Regions from separate parts of the Methylobacterium sp. CM6244 genome, predicted to be linked through region 1. Evidence: predicted binding sites of a transcription regulator. Region 1 holds the regulator's gene; each other region holds the start of a gene.
The links. Region 1 encodes LexA, which represses DNA repair genes until DNA is damaged. Its sites were predicted from a motif close to TGTTCNNNNTGTGTTCNG; they were not measured.

Region 1 (4,332 bases):
TGCAGCGCAAACCCGATTGTGATGCGGCTTCGGAGACCGCGGGATTCCTCGACGTTAAATCGACGTCCTGGCAGTGACTTTGGAGTTGGCGTTGCAGTGAAGTCGGCCAGCGTGACGTTTCATTCTCCCTCGACGGGGCGTGGATTTTCTTCAACGGGAATCCAAAAATTTATGATCTCTTTGGGTATTCCGCGCAGCTTAATCTTTGCGGTGACTTGATGGGGTCGATGGTGGACACAACCAAATCGCCATGTTTTATAATGCCTATCGCCAGTCGAGCGGCGTTCGCCGGCTGGCGATCCCGCGCCTGCCTCGAACAGAGAAGACGCTTTGACCCGATCTAGCAGTCGAAAACTGCTGTAAGCCCTCCGACCCGATAGGCAATTGGTGGCATACCAAATACCAACTGTCAAACGGATTTGCACGATTGTGCCGATCAGCATCGGATCGCTCGAACGCGAGGCTTCGCATGGCCGGTCGACACGGGAAGAATACAACTCCTTCCTTCATGGTAATCGGAAGTCTGCTCTTCGAACCGTAGCGAGGAAAGCGCCACTCAGCTTATGTTAAGAGCTTTGAGCGGGCCGAGGCATTCCTTGTATTTCAAACGCGAGTTTGGCATGCTTCACACCAAGTGTGCTCGCCCGCGTGTGCGAGTTTAAATTATTCTAGGTGGCATGAAAAATGGTTAAATCCGACACATTTCAAGTAAAGCCTATCGTTGCGACTTCAAGCTTGCGTGCATTGGCTTATGACGCGCTCAAAGAAGCAATCACGAACATGAACATTTATAATCAGCGTGAAGAGGTTCGCCTGGATGAGCGAAAGCTGTCCTTGAACCTTGGCGTGAGCCGCACCCCTGTGCGCGAAGCGCTGACGGTATTGGAGCAGGAAGGCTTCGTGCGGTTCGAGGCCCGTCGCGGTGTCTTCGTCATCAAGAAGTCGAAGAAAGAAATTGTCAGCATGATCCAGGCTTGGTCTGCCTTGGAGAGCATGGCTGCGCGCCTCGCCTGCGAGCGTGCCACCGACGAACAACTTCTCTGCCTGCGTGAGCACTTTCCAGAATTCTATGAAGGACGCCCGTCGGATCATCTCGACGAGTATTCGGAAGCCAACATTCGCTTCCACCAGAAGATCATTTCGCTCGGCCAGTGCGACGTGATCAAAGACATCACCAGCAACCTGCTGATGCATGTCCGCGGTATTCGCAACACCGCGCTGCGTCAGGGGGAACGCGCGGCCAACTCGATCAAGGAACACGTGGCGATCATCAAGGCATTGGAAGCGCGCGATGCAGATCTGGCGGAACGCCTCGTGCGCGAGCACGGCCTCGGCCTCGCCAGCCATGTCGAGAAATATGGTGACTATCTCGACTGATCGACGCTGCCGCCAGAGTACCCGCCATATCGCATGGCTCCCCGGCCGTCGGTGACCGACTAAGTCATCGGCGGGGACTGGGCGCGCGGCTCCGCCGGACACCGCGAAGGCCCGCCATACAGTGGCGGGGTAAGCCCCCGCGGCACGAAGCCCCTTCGGATGATTGAAGGGCCCGGCGGGTGATACCGGCGGACGCCAAGCCGGCCCGCGGTAAGGCCGCTTGAGCGGAACATTGCACCTCAGGAACAAACTCTACCACCGGGTTAACGGAACCCTTGCAGAACACTTGCGGAACGTCTACCGTGTTCGTGTTTTGTTTCAGCGGCGTTAGTCGCGGCCATTGGCTTCAGTGGAAGAGTGATCTGTATGTTGACGCGTAAGCAGCTGGATCTTCTCCAATTCATCCAACAACGGATGCAGGAGAGTGGTGTCCCGCCCTCCTTCGACGAGATGAAGGACGCCCTCGATCTCAAATCGAAGTCGGGGATCCACCGGTTGATCACGGCCCTCGAAGAGCGCGGATTTCTGCGTCGTTTGCCGAATCGCGCCAGGGCGATCGAAGTGATCCGGATGCCTGAGAGCCTGACCGGTGCACCGGCGTCGAAGCCCGCTCCCGCCGGTGAAGTTCGCCGCTTCACGCCGAGCGTCGTCGAAGGCGGTCGGTCCAAGGCGATGCCGTCCCTGCGCCAGCCAACGACCCAGGCCCAGGACGAGAGCGGAAGGTCGATCACAATCCCGGTCATGGGACGGATCGCGGCCGGCACGCCGATCTCCGCCATACAGAACCAGAGCCATTCCGTGACGCTATCACCGGACTTCCTGGCCGGCGGCGAACATTACGCGCTGGAGGTCCGTGGCGATTCGATGATCGAAGCGGGTATCCTCGATGGTGATCTTGTCGTGATCAAGAAGCAGGACACTGCGAATACGGGCGACATCATCGTTGCCCTCATTGACGATGAAGAGGCCACATTGAAGCGCCTGCGTCGCCGCGGTTCCTCCATCGCTCTGGAAGCGGCAAACCCAGCCTACGAGACGAGGGTTCTGGGTCCGGATCGTGTTCAGATCCAGGGGCGGCTCGTCAGCCTGGTCCGTCGTTACTGAAGCCCGTCCGACTGCGTTTCGGATGACGGATCGCCGTCGTCGCCCTCGGGTTCTATGGGTTTCGGACTTGGTCCCGATTCCTTCGGAGGCGAAGGGGACGGCGTGACGACAGCGACCGCCCGCCGCCATGGCGGACGAGAATGAGGTTGGTGGGCGGACGTGACCTGCGGTCCTTCAGGGCCGAAACGGATGGCGGTGGCGCCGCGTAGGGCTAGGTATGCGCGATCGATGACGAAGCCGGCCCGGCAGTCTTTGGGAGCGTCACGGCGGGCGATGATCACACTCGCCCGTTCGCAATCCTCCGCGAAGGCCCGCTTGTCCTTGACGAGGGCGACGATCCGACCCGGTCCTAACTCGACGACGCATCCGACGGTATCGCATCGGCTTCTCGGCGAGGCTGCGACGGCGGCGACTTTCCGCGAATCGCCATCCGCCTTGAGCCATTGTTCGAGGACGAAGGCCGGCGGGCTGCCGAGAATGCTCAATCGGCCGTCCCCGTCGCGGAAGGCTGCACCGCCACCCTCACGGTCGATGTAGACGTCGTAACGCGGCGGCATGGTAGCGAGCACGACACCGAGAGCGGCCGGAGCAAGGCCGATCCAGCGTAAGCTCGAGACGGGAAGTGTCAGCAGGAGCAGAGCGAGAGCAAGCAGGCAGAGTGCCGTGCTGCCATAGGCCGGGACGACGAGCGTGGCGTGTCCGAACCCGCTGATCCAGCCGGAGATCGTGAGCATCCCGCGTACGGCGAGCCCCATCGCCCACCAGACCGGCTGGTCCAGTGCGAAGGGATAGGCGAGGATCCCAAGAACCGCCGCCGGCATCACCGCCAGGGAGACGAGGGGCAAGGTCAGGGCATTGCCGACGATGCCGAAGGGCTGGACGGTCTGGAAATGATAGGTCGCGAAGGGCGCCGTGGCGATCTGGGCGATCAAGGTCGTCGCCAGCGTGCCAAGGACCGCGACAGCCAGAAACCGCCAGGTTCGGGCCAAGAGGCCCGCACCTTCGCGTGGCGGCATCCAGCGATTGAGCGCACCGGCGCAAGCGATGAGGCCCGCAACCGCGCCGAACGACATCTGAAAGCTCGGGCCGAGAATCCCGTCCGGCTCGCGCGCGAGGGCGATGAGGGCAGCGAGCGCGAGGTTTCGCATGCTCAAAGCCGGGCGATCTACCAGGATCGCGCCGAGCATCACCAACGTCATGATGAGCGAGCGTTCGGCAGCGATATCCCAGCCCGAGAAGACGCAATAGGCCGTGACACCCACCATGGCGAAGCCGGCGGCGATCTTCTTGATCGGCCAAACCAGGGCGAGCCCCGGAATGAGGGCGAGCAGCGCGCGGACGAGCCAGAACACGACGCCGGCTGCGAGCACCATGTGGAGGCCGGAAATCGAGACGACGTGGTGAATTCCCGCCGCACGCAGAACCTCGTTGGTCTCGGCATTGATGAGGCCGCGCTTGCCCGTTACGAGGGCGGCGGCCACCGCGCCGGCCTGCCCGCCATTGGCGTCGGTGATGCGCCGGGTCAGCGCGTTGCGGGCGTCGTCTACGGCGGCTGCCAGCGCTACCGAGCGGGGCAAAGGCCTGGGCGGATGCTTGACGTCGATCTTGCCTACCAGGGAACCGACGGCACCGATCCCGCGAAAATAGGCATCCCGGGCGAAATCATATCCGCCGGGGCGGGCCGCGTCGGGCGGCGGCAGGAGCCGTGCCGTCGCCGAAATGAAATCGCCGGGCTTCAGCGCAAGGGCCTTCTTGTAGGAAACGCGGACCCGCGTGGGCCGGCGATCCGGCGGGAGGTTGGCGAAACTCTCCACGAGAACGATCAGGCGGGCGCCGACTTCCCGTTCGTCG
Region 2 (4,332 bases), 2.3 Mb from region 1:
GCCGAATTGCTGAGGGAGGCCGATTGCCTCATTCCCGTGCCGCTGCACTGGACCCGGCTGTGGCGCCGTCGCTTCAATCAGGCCGCCCTCCTCGCACGCGGCATCGGCCGCATCGCCTCCCTGCCCTGCGAGACCTCGCTGCTCGCCCGGGTGAAGGCGACGCGCTCGCAGGTCGGGCTCAGCCGCGCGGCGCGGGCGACGAATCTCCAGGGCGCGTTCCGGGTCCCCGCATCGGCAAAGCCCAGGCTCCAGGGGCGAAGGGTTCTGCTCATCGACGATGTCACCACCACCGGCTCCACCGCCAATGCCGCATCGCGGGTGCTCTTGCGGGGAGGAGCGGCTTCGGTGGATGTCCTCACCTTCGCCTTGGTCGCCGCCGAGGCAGGCTGAGCCAACAAACCGACCTCCGCCCTTGACAGCCGGGCTCCACCACGGCCTCCCAACGTCCATGACAGGATTGACGTCACGAGACATCGCGGTGATCGGCGGAGGCCCGGCCGGGCTGGCGGCCGCCGAGTTTCTGGCCGAGGCCGGTCACCGCGTCACGATCTACGAGCGGATGCCCTCGGTGGGGCGCAAGTTCCTCATCGCCGGGCGGGGCGGCCTCAACCTCACGCATAGCGAGCCGCTGGAGGCGTTCCACCGCCGCTACCACCCGGCGCATACGTCCTTCGCGAAGGCGGTCGACGCGTTTCCTCCGCAAGCCTTGCGGGACTGGTGCGAGGGGCTCGGCCAGCCGACCTTCGTCGGGTCGAGTGGGCGTGTATTCCCGAAGAGCTTCAAGGCCTCCCCGCTCCTGCGAGCATGGCTGGGGCGGCTCGATGCCATGAGCGTCCGTATCCTCACCCGTCATCGCTTCCTCGGCTGGGAGGCGGATGGAAGCCTGGCTTTCGAGACCCCGGACGGGCGCGTCACGGTGGCCCCCCAGGTGACCCTGATGGCGCTTGGCGGAGCGAGCTGGCCACGGCTCGGCTCGGATGGGACCTGGGTCCCGCTTCTCACCGGGGCAGGCATCGCCGTCTCGCCGCTCAAACCCGCCAATGTCGGCTTCGGCGTGCCGTGGTCGGACGTGTTCCGCGAACGCTTCGCCGGGACCCCTCTGAAGCGCGTCGTGCTCAGGCTCGGCGACGAGACCGTGCGCGGCGAGGCCATGATCACCACGGACGGGATCGAGGGCGGAGCAGTCTATGCCCTCTCACGCCTCATCCGCGACGCGATCGAGGAGCGCGGCGAGGCCCGTCTCGTCCTCGATCTGCGGCCGGACCTCAGCGAAGATGCGCTGATGCGACGCCTCGCGACGTACAAGCCGGGGGCGTCCCTCGCCACGCGTCTGCGCAAGGATGCGGGGATCGACCCCGTGGCGGCAGGATTGCTGCGCGAGGCCGCCGGTCGCGCCCTTCCGTCTGCGGCGGGCGATCTCACGGCCTTGATCAAGGCGGCTCCCTTGCGCCTGCTCGCTCCCCGTCCGATCGACCGGGCGATCTCCACGGCGGGGGGCGTCGCCTTCGAGGCCGTCGATCACCGCTTCATGCTGAAAGCGCGGCCGGGGGTCTTCGTCGCCGGCGAGATGCTGGATTGGGAAGCCCCCACCGGCGGCTACCTGCTGCAGGGGGCCTTTTCCAGCGGTCGCGCGGCAGCCGCCGGGATGATGGACTGGCTCGAGGAAGCCGGCGCGGGCCTATAACCGCGTGCAGAACCCGACCATGCCCTTGGCATCGGACGGGCAGGACGCGCTGGCGCCGCCATTGGCGAAGGACGGGCTACCCGAGGACAGGCAATAGGCCGAGACGAAGGCCTCGCCACTGGCACAGCTCAACTCGCAGCCGCTTGTCGAACACGTCTCGTTACGGACGGGACGAAGGCTAGAGTTGGCGGCGCTGGCCGTGATGCCAGCCGCCCCCGGCTCGCCCTGAGAGCCGGCAGGCCCCCTGGGACCCGTTTCCCCCTTGGGGCCGACATCGCCTTTTGGCCCAACCTCACCCTTGGGACCAACATCGCCCTTGGGACCAACATCGCCCTTGGGACCGATCGGTCCCTGGGGACCAGTCTCTCCCTTGAGCCCAGCCTCGCCCTTCGGTCCCGTCTCCCCTTTCGGCCCGGCCTCGCCCGCGGGGCCCGCAATCCCCTGCGGTCCGACAAGCCCTGCCATGCCCTGCGGCCCGGTTTCACCTGCGGGGCCCGCATCGCCCTTGGGGCCGGGCTCGCCCGTGGGCGCGCAATTGGCCACCACCGCCTCCCTCTCGTCCTCACCGGCCTTCAGCGCCGCGACGCAGGTAGCCGGTCGGTAGGGAAGGCGGAACAGGAAACGCCCGCGCGAATCGGCCATCACCGAGATGTCTTCGTCGAGAATGACGACGGTGCCGGCCTTGCGCACGCTGCCTGAGATCCGCAGGTCTCCCCCCTCGATCCGCGCATCGTAAACCTGGATCGGCTGCGACGGCGTCACGACCCGCCTGGTCCTGGCCCTGGGCCCCGGAGCCGCTGCGGCATCGGTCGCCGGGGCGGCGCTCATCCCACGGCCCGGCTGGCCGGGACTGACCTGGCCTGGCGTCTGCGCGAAGGCGGCCCCGGAGAAGGAGCCCACGAGCAACATCAGGCCGATCAGCGATTTACCGAACAGGGAACCGGCCTTCTGGCTGTTTCCGGTCGGGCGATGAAGGGCCTGGCACTGGGCGGCTTGGTCGAGGCGCATGGGCATTCTCTCCCGGCTGATGCGCCGGGGGTCCGGCACGGCGGAGGGACAATGCCGGGTCCGGCCATGGGGTCAAGTCCACAACGAAGGGCTCGAACGCCCTTCCGATTCTCGCCCGTCCACACTCATCCACAGTCGTCCACAGGGGAAACGACTGTTTGCGTTGGGAAATTTTTCAGATCCCTGAAACCTGTTGAGTGTGTTCTTGTTTTGTTCTTATCGTCCGGCGACGGTGCGGACAGGATGGCTTTGGCTCAACGGACAATGCGCGATGAGGGCGAGACGAACACGGACGAGTTCGCGCGGCGCCGGAGGGTTGCGATGGCCGCCCTGCGCGATCACGGGGGAGGACATTCCGACGCCCTCCGCGTCGAGTCGTTGCCCCTGGGAATCGCCCATATCGATTCGGGGCTTCCCGGCAACGGCCTCACCCTCGGGCAACCGCACGAGATCGCGCCGGAAGCCGAAGGCGACGAGGCGGCGGCCCTGGGCTTCACCCTCGCCCTCGTGGCGCGTCACCTGGCGCGGGTGGAGGGAGAGGCGCTCCTCGTCATCGGCAAGGGCCATCCGACGCCCTACGGCCATGGTCTCGCCGGGCTCGGCCTCGATCCGGGCCGCCTGCTGATCCTGGAGGTGGAGAACGACGCGGATGCCTACCGCGCCGTGGAGGAAGCCCTGCGGTCTCAGGGCCTGAGGGCAGTGGCGGGGCTGGTGGATGCCGGCCTGTCGCTGAAACAGAGCCGTCGGCTGCATCTGGCGGGCGAGGCGGCCTCCCGCCTCCTCCTCGTCCTGCGGCCGCCGCAGGCGGAAAACCCGAACATGGCCGCGACCCGCTGGCGGATCGGGTCGGGGGCGGCTCTGCGGGACCGCTTCGGCTGCATCGAGCGGCCCTGCTGGCGGGCGCGGCTCGACCGCTGCCGCAACGGACGGACCGGGGATTGGCTTCTGGAGTGGGATCATGCCGCGCATCGTTTCGGTCTGGCTGGAGCAGTGGCCGCTGACGCGCCTCAGGCGCGCTCGAACACGGCTTGAACACGCGGCGCCAGAAGCGGCCGCGCCCTCCGTCGTGGCCGCCATCGGCCCGGGGGGCCTGCGCATCACGGCAGTGGATGCCGCTGCCTGGGCCCTGGGCCTGCGCCCAGGAGAGCCCCTGGCGCGAGCCCGAGCGAGGATCGGCCCCGGCATCGCCGTCCACCCCGCCGACCCGGAGGCCGATGCCGCCGCCCTCGCGCGGCTCTGCCTCTGGGCCCGTCGATACACGCCCGTGGTGGCGCCGTTCGGACCGGCAGAGGGTGCTGCCGGCTTCTTCCTCGACGTGGAGGGGGCGAGCCATCTGTTCGGCGGAGAGGAAGGCCTGATGGCCGACCTTTCCGGTCGCCTGTCGGCCAATGCGATTCCCGCCCGGCTGGCCCTGGCCGACACGCCCGCCTGCGCTTTCGCCCATGCCCGCCACGGCGGTTCGGCAAGGCCCGTCATCGTGCCGCCCGGAGACAATGCACCGTCCCTGCGCGAGCTTTCCGTCGCCGCATTGCGGATCGAGTCGTCCATCTCGGACTCGCTGCGTCGCCTCGGCCTGCGCCGGATCGGAGCGTTGGCCGACGCGCCCCGCCCTCCCCTCGCCCGACGCTTCGGCGAGACCC
Region 3 (4,332 bases), 640 kb from region 1:
GCCGGCCACGTCTTCGGTGCGCAGGGTCTTGCCGAGACGGCCTTCGTTCTTGGCGATGAGCCCGGATGCGGCGGAGAGAATATGACCGGTGGAGCGGTAGTTGCGCTCGAGCCGCACCACGGCCGCACCGGGGAAATCGTGTTCGAAGCGCAGGATGTTGTCGACCTCCGCCCCGCGCCAGCCATAGATCGACTGGTCGTCGTCGCCTACGCAGGCGACGTTGCGGTGCCCCTGCGCCAGCAGGCGCAGCCAGAGATACTGGGCGACGTTGGTGTCCTGGTACTCGTCGACCAGGATGTAGCGGAAGCGCTGCTGGTAATTCGCCAGCACGTCCGGGTTCTCGCGCCACAGCTTGAGGCAGAGCAGCAGCAAGTCGCCGAAATCGGCGGCGTTCAACGTCAGGAGCCGGGCCTGATAGGCGGTGTAGAGCGCGCCACCCTTGCCGAAGGCGAAGGCCCCCGCCTCGCCGGGGGGTACCTGCTCCGGCAGGAGGCCGCGGTTCTTCCACCCGTCGATGGCCGAGGACAGGGCGCGGGCGGGCCAGCGCTTCTCGTCGATGTTCTGGTCGACGATGACCTGCTTCATCAGGCGCAGCTGGTCGTCCATCCCCAGGATGGTGAAATCCGATTTCAGCCCCACCATCTCGGCGTGCCGGCGCAGGATCTTGGTGCCGATGGAATGGAAGGTGCCGAGCCAGGGCATCCCCTCGCCGGCCGGGCCGATGAGGGCACCGATCCGGTGCTTCATCTCGCGGGCGGCCTTGTTGGTGAAGGTCACCGACAGGATGTCGTAAGGCCGCGCCTTGCCGGTCGAGACCAGATGGGCGATTCGCGTGGTGAGCACCCGCGTCTTGCCGGTGCCTGCACCAGCGAGGACGAGGACCGGCCCTTCCGTCGTCTCGACTGCGCGGCGCTGCTCGGGATTCAGCCCTTCGAGATAAGGCGAACCCTGTGGCCTGAGGGAGGCCATGGCGCGCGCGGCGATAGAGGTCTGCGCGGCCTCGGCCGCCACGCCGGAGGCCGGCGCCGGCACAGGGGCCGTCGTCGCGTCGGGATGCTGTTTCATGTTGCTTCCCTGGACCAAAACGCGAACGACGTCGAGGGTTGGGACAAAAGGTCGGCCCCAGATGGGTGGCCGGGAGGGGAACCACGGTTTCCTCTCGGGCGTCGTCTCACCATACCGTGAACATCATCACCAGAGGACGTTCCATGCGTACCGCCCTATCCGCCATCTCGATGCTGACCGTTGTCGCCGGCCTATCCCCCGCCTTGGCCCAGTCAGCCGGCACGCGATCGCTGAACGAAACCAACGACCGGCTCGCGACCCAAAGCGAGATTCGCGGCGTCCGGCATCAGCAGCAATTCGAGAACAATCAGATCCGCATGCAGATGCAGCGCAACGAAGTCACCCGTCCGGCCCCGATCGGCTCGGGACTGACGCCACGTCGCTGACCGGATCCGCTCCGGGAGGCATGCCCGGCAGCTGTTGACTGCGAGAAACGCCTCTGGCGCGGAACCGGTCACCTTGTGCTATGCCGCACAGGGTGGGGGCACGACCGGGCATGACGTCCGGTGAGACGACGTGCCCGCCCCATGGCAGTCCCGGAGACCGGGCCGGAGCGAGGCGGAAACCAAGACGGTGCGAGACATCCTGACCGCGCTGGCGGGCGCCGTCATCCTGATCCTCGTCGCGGCCCTGGCGGTCCCGCCCCTCGTGGCTTGGGAGAGCTACCGCACATTGGTGGACCGGACGATCGGCAGGTCGCTCGGTCTTGATGCGCGCACCGAAGGACGGATCGCCGTCAGGCTTCTCCCCTCGCCGCAACTGAACGTCGATCGGCTGCGCATCGGCGGACAGGTCGACAAGCCAGCGTTGGATCTTTCGCTCGTCAAGGCCGAGATCGGTCTCACACCGCTGCTGACGGGTGAGGTCCGCTTCACCGAGACGCGGATCGGGCGAGCGGAAATCAAGCTCCCGATCAGCGACGACGACGCGGTCCGCCTTCCCGCCGATCTCTATCAGACGCTCGCCGACCAGGATCTCGCCATCGAGGACCTGTCCATCGGACAGGTCAACCTCACGACCGTCGTGCCGCTGAGCGGCCGCACCGATCAGGTGCGGGCCGAGACCGTGCATCTCTCGGCGCCCCGGCTCCTGGGCCCCTGGCGGATCGAGGGGACGAGCGGCGCGGTCGCCTTCCGGATCGCCACCGGCGAACCCGCCGAGGACGGCAGCGTCGCCGTGAAGTTCTCCGGCGGCGGCGATACCCGTCCGCGCTTCGAGGCCGACACTCGTATCCGACTCGAACCTGTGCCCGGCGAGGCTCCCGCACAGGGTAGCCAGCTGCGTGCGATGATTCCGAAGGCCGAAGGATCGGCGCGGGTCGTGGTCGGGCCGCCGGTTCAGGTGGCGGGCGCCTACCTGCCGTTCTCCCTGGGCGGCACGTTCAAGGCGCGGGGACCGGTGGTGCGGTTCTCCGACGTGAAGGCCGAAATCGATCCCGGCGGTCAGGCCATGCGACTGGCCGGAACCGGACGAATCGATCTGCGCTCCTGGCGGGCAGCACTGACCCTGGAGGCGCGCCGCCTCGACCTCGATGCCTTCCTGATTTCAACGGCCGGTCAGGCCATGCTGGCGCGCGGGATGCCCCGCACCGGATCCGAACTGCCGATGATGGTCGATCTGGACCTCGCCCTCGAAAGCATCGGCCTCGGCCTCGACGAATGGACGAATCTCCAGCTGTCCGGCACGTTCGACCGGACGGGAGGCCTCGCGCTTCGGCGCTTCTCGGTGACGGCGCCGGGCAACACCGCCCTCACCGCATCCGGAGAGATCGATACGCAACCGGCCCTGCGCTTCACGGGCAACGTCTCCCTGGACGCCGCTGCCTCCGACGGGTTTGGGCGGTACCTGCGCAAGTTCGGCCTCGGCGGCCCGGCTGTCGCGGTGATGGACGGGCGCCCGATTCAGGCATCCGCGGACGTCTCGACGGCGAGCCCGTCCTCGTCACTGCGAAACCTCCGGCTCTCCCTCGGCGAGGCGCGGATCACCGGCAACGCCCGCTATACCCAGGCCGAATCGGGCGGGCGCGGGCGCTTCGATGCTCAGCTTTCCGCGCAAGGAATCGATGTCGCAGCTCTGCCTTCCTTCGGCAGCGCCTTGTCCGGCCTTCACGACCACGACCTAGGCCTGACGATCCAGGCGCGGGACGTGCGCTACGGGCCGGCCGGGGCCGATTCGGGCAACGGAACCATCGCCGCCAGCATCCAGTCGGACGGAGCGAGCCTGAACGTCGGCAGCCTCGACGTCACCGACCTCGCCGGCGCCAACGCCAAGCTGTCGGGCCGGATTGCGCCGGATGGGTCAGGCCGTATCGCGGGCCGGATGTGGGCGCCGGTAGCCGCCCCCCTCATCGCCCTTCTCGACCGGACGTGGATGGCCGAGGCTCGGATGATCCCCGGCTTCCTGCGGGCGGGCAGCCTCGATCTCGCCGTGACCCTGGAGCGCGAGGCAGGAGCCGCCGACACCCTGCGCACCAGCGCCAGCGGAACAGCCGCAGGCGGCAGTCTCGGACTCGACCTGCTCTCGCGGGGCGGGCGTATCGACAGCCTGTCCCTCGATCTGACGACGCCGCTCGCCGGACGTTGGTTCGAGCGCGAGGACATGGCCGCCCTGCGCAAGCCGGCGGCCCTGCACATCAGCGGAGCACGCGGTCAGCCCGCGCCCGACGGCTCGGTTCCGGCCCTCGGCCTCGATATCTCCGGCACCATCGCCGACCTCACGCTCGCAACGGTGAAGCCGGTCGTGCCCGGTCCGGGCCAGACCCCGCCGGAAGCCGGCGAGATCCTTTTGAAGACGCCGGATCTCGCGCCCTTCCTCATTCTCGCCGGAAGCACGGATGCCCTACCCTCGCCGATGCCGGCGGAACTGCTTGTCGGTCTGTCGCGGGCCGGACGCGATGCCCATGCCGACGTCACCGGGCGGATCGCGGGGGCCACGGTTCTCGCCAATGTCAACCGATCGCCCGCCGGCGACATCTTCGGCAGCGTCGCGCTCGGCCGGCTCTCGCTGCCCTGGCTCGCCGCTTCCCTGATCGTCCCGCCCGACGCGAAGAAACCGGAAGCCGGAGACGGCGCACGGTTCGGCGCAGCGCCGGCCGTCAGACCGCCCATCGACCTCGACGTCAGGGTGGATAAGCTCGATCTCGGCCGGCGCTTCACCGCCGAAGGGGCGGCTTTCGGTGCCCGGCTCGACAACGGCGTCCTCACGATTCGCGACGTCAACGGACGTCTCGCCGGGGGACGCCTCGTCGGCAACATCACCTTGTCCCGG

Region 2: the regulator LexA is predicted to act here: its motif matches at 2,893-2,910, upstream of ACYQML_RS00220 (ImuA family protein).
Region 3: the regulator LexA is predicted to act here: its motif matches at 1,076-1,093, upstream of ACYQML_RS08130 (ATP-dependent helicase).

The regions. Positions count from the first base shown of each region.
Region 1 is NZ_CM139247.1:2,394,281-2,398,612, reverse strand. Features, by position in the region: gene ACYQML_RS11080 (GntR family transcriptional regulator) at 685-1,377, shown strand; gene lexA (transcriptional repressor LexA) at 1,744-2,481, shown strand; gene ACYQML_RS11070 (ComEC/Rec2 family competence protein) at 2,475-4,332, opposite strand, start outside.
Region 2 is NZ_CM139247.1:49,025-53,356, forward strand. Features, by position in the region: partial or broken gene ACYQML_RS00205 (ComF family protein) at 1-390, shown strand, start outside; gene ACYQML_RS00210 (TIGR03862 family flavoprotein) at 449-1,684, shown strand; gene ACYQML_RS00215 (collagen-like protein) at 1,679-2,692, opposite strand; gene ACYQML_RS00220 (ImuA family protein) at 3,014-3,724, shown strand; gene ACYQML_RS00225 (Y-family DNA polymerase) at 3,651-4,332, shown strand, end outside.
Region 3 is NZ_CM139247.1:1,758,748-1,763,079, reverse strand. Features, by position in the region: gene ACYQML_RS08130 (ATP-dependent helicase) at 1-1,065, opposite strand, end outside; gene ACYQML_RS08125 (hypothetical protein) at 1,182-1,451, shown strand; gene ACYQML_RS08120 (AsmA family protein) at 1,639-4,332, shown strand, end outside.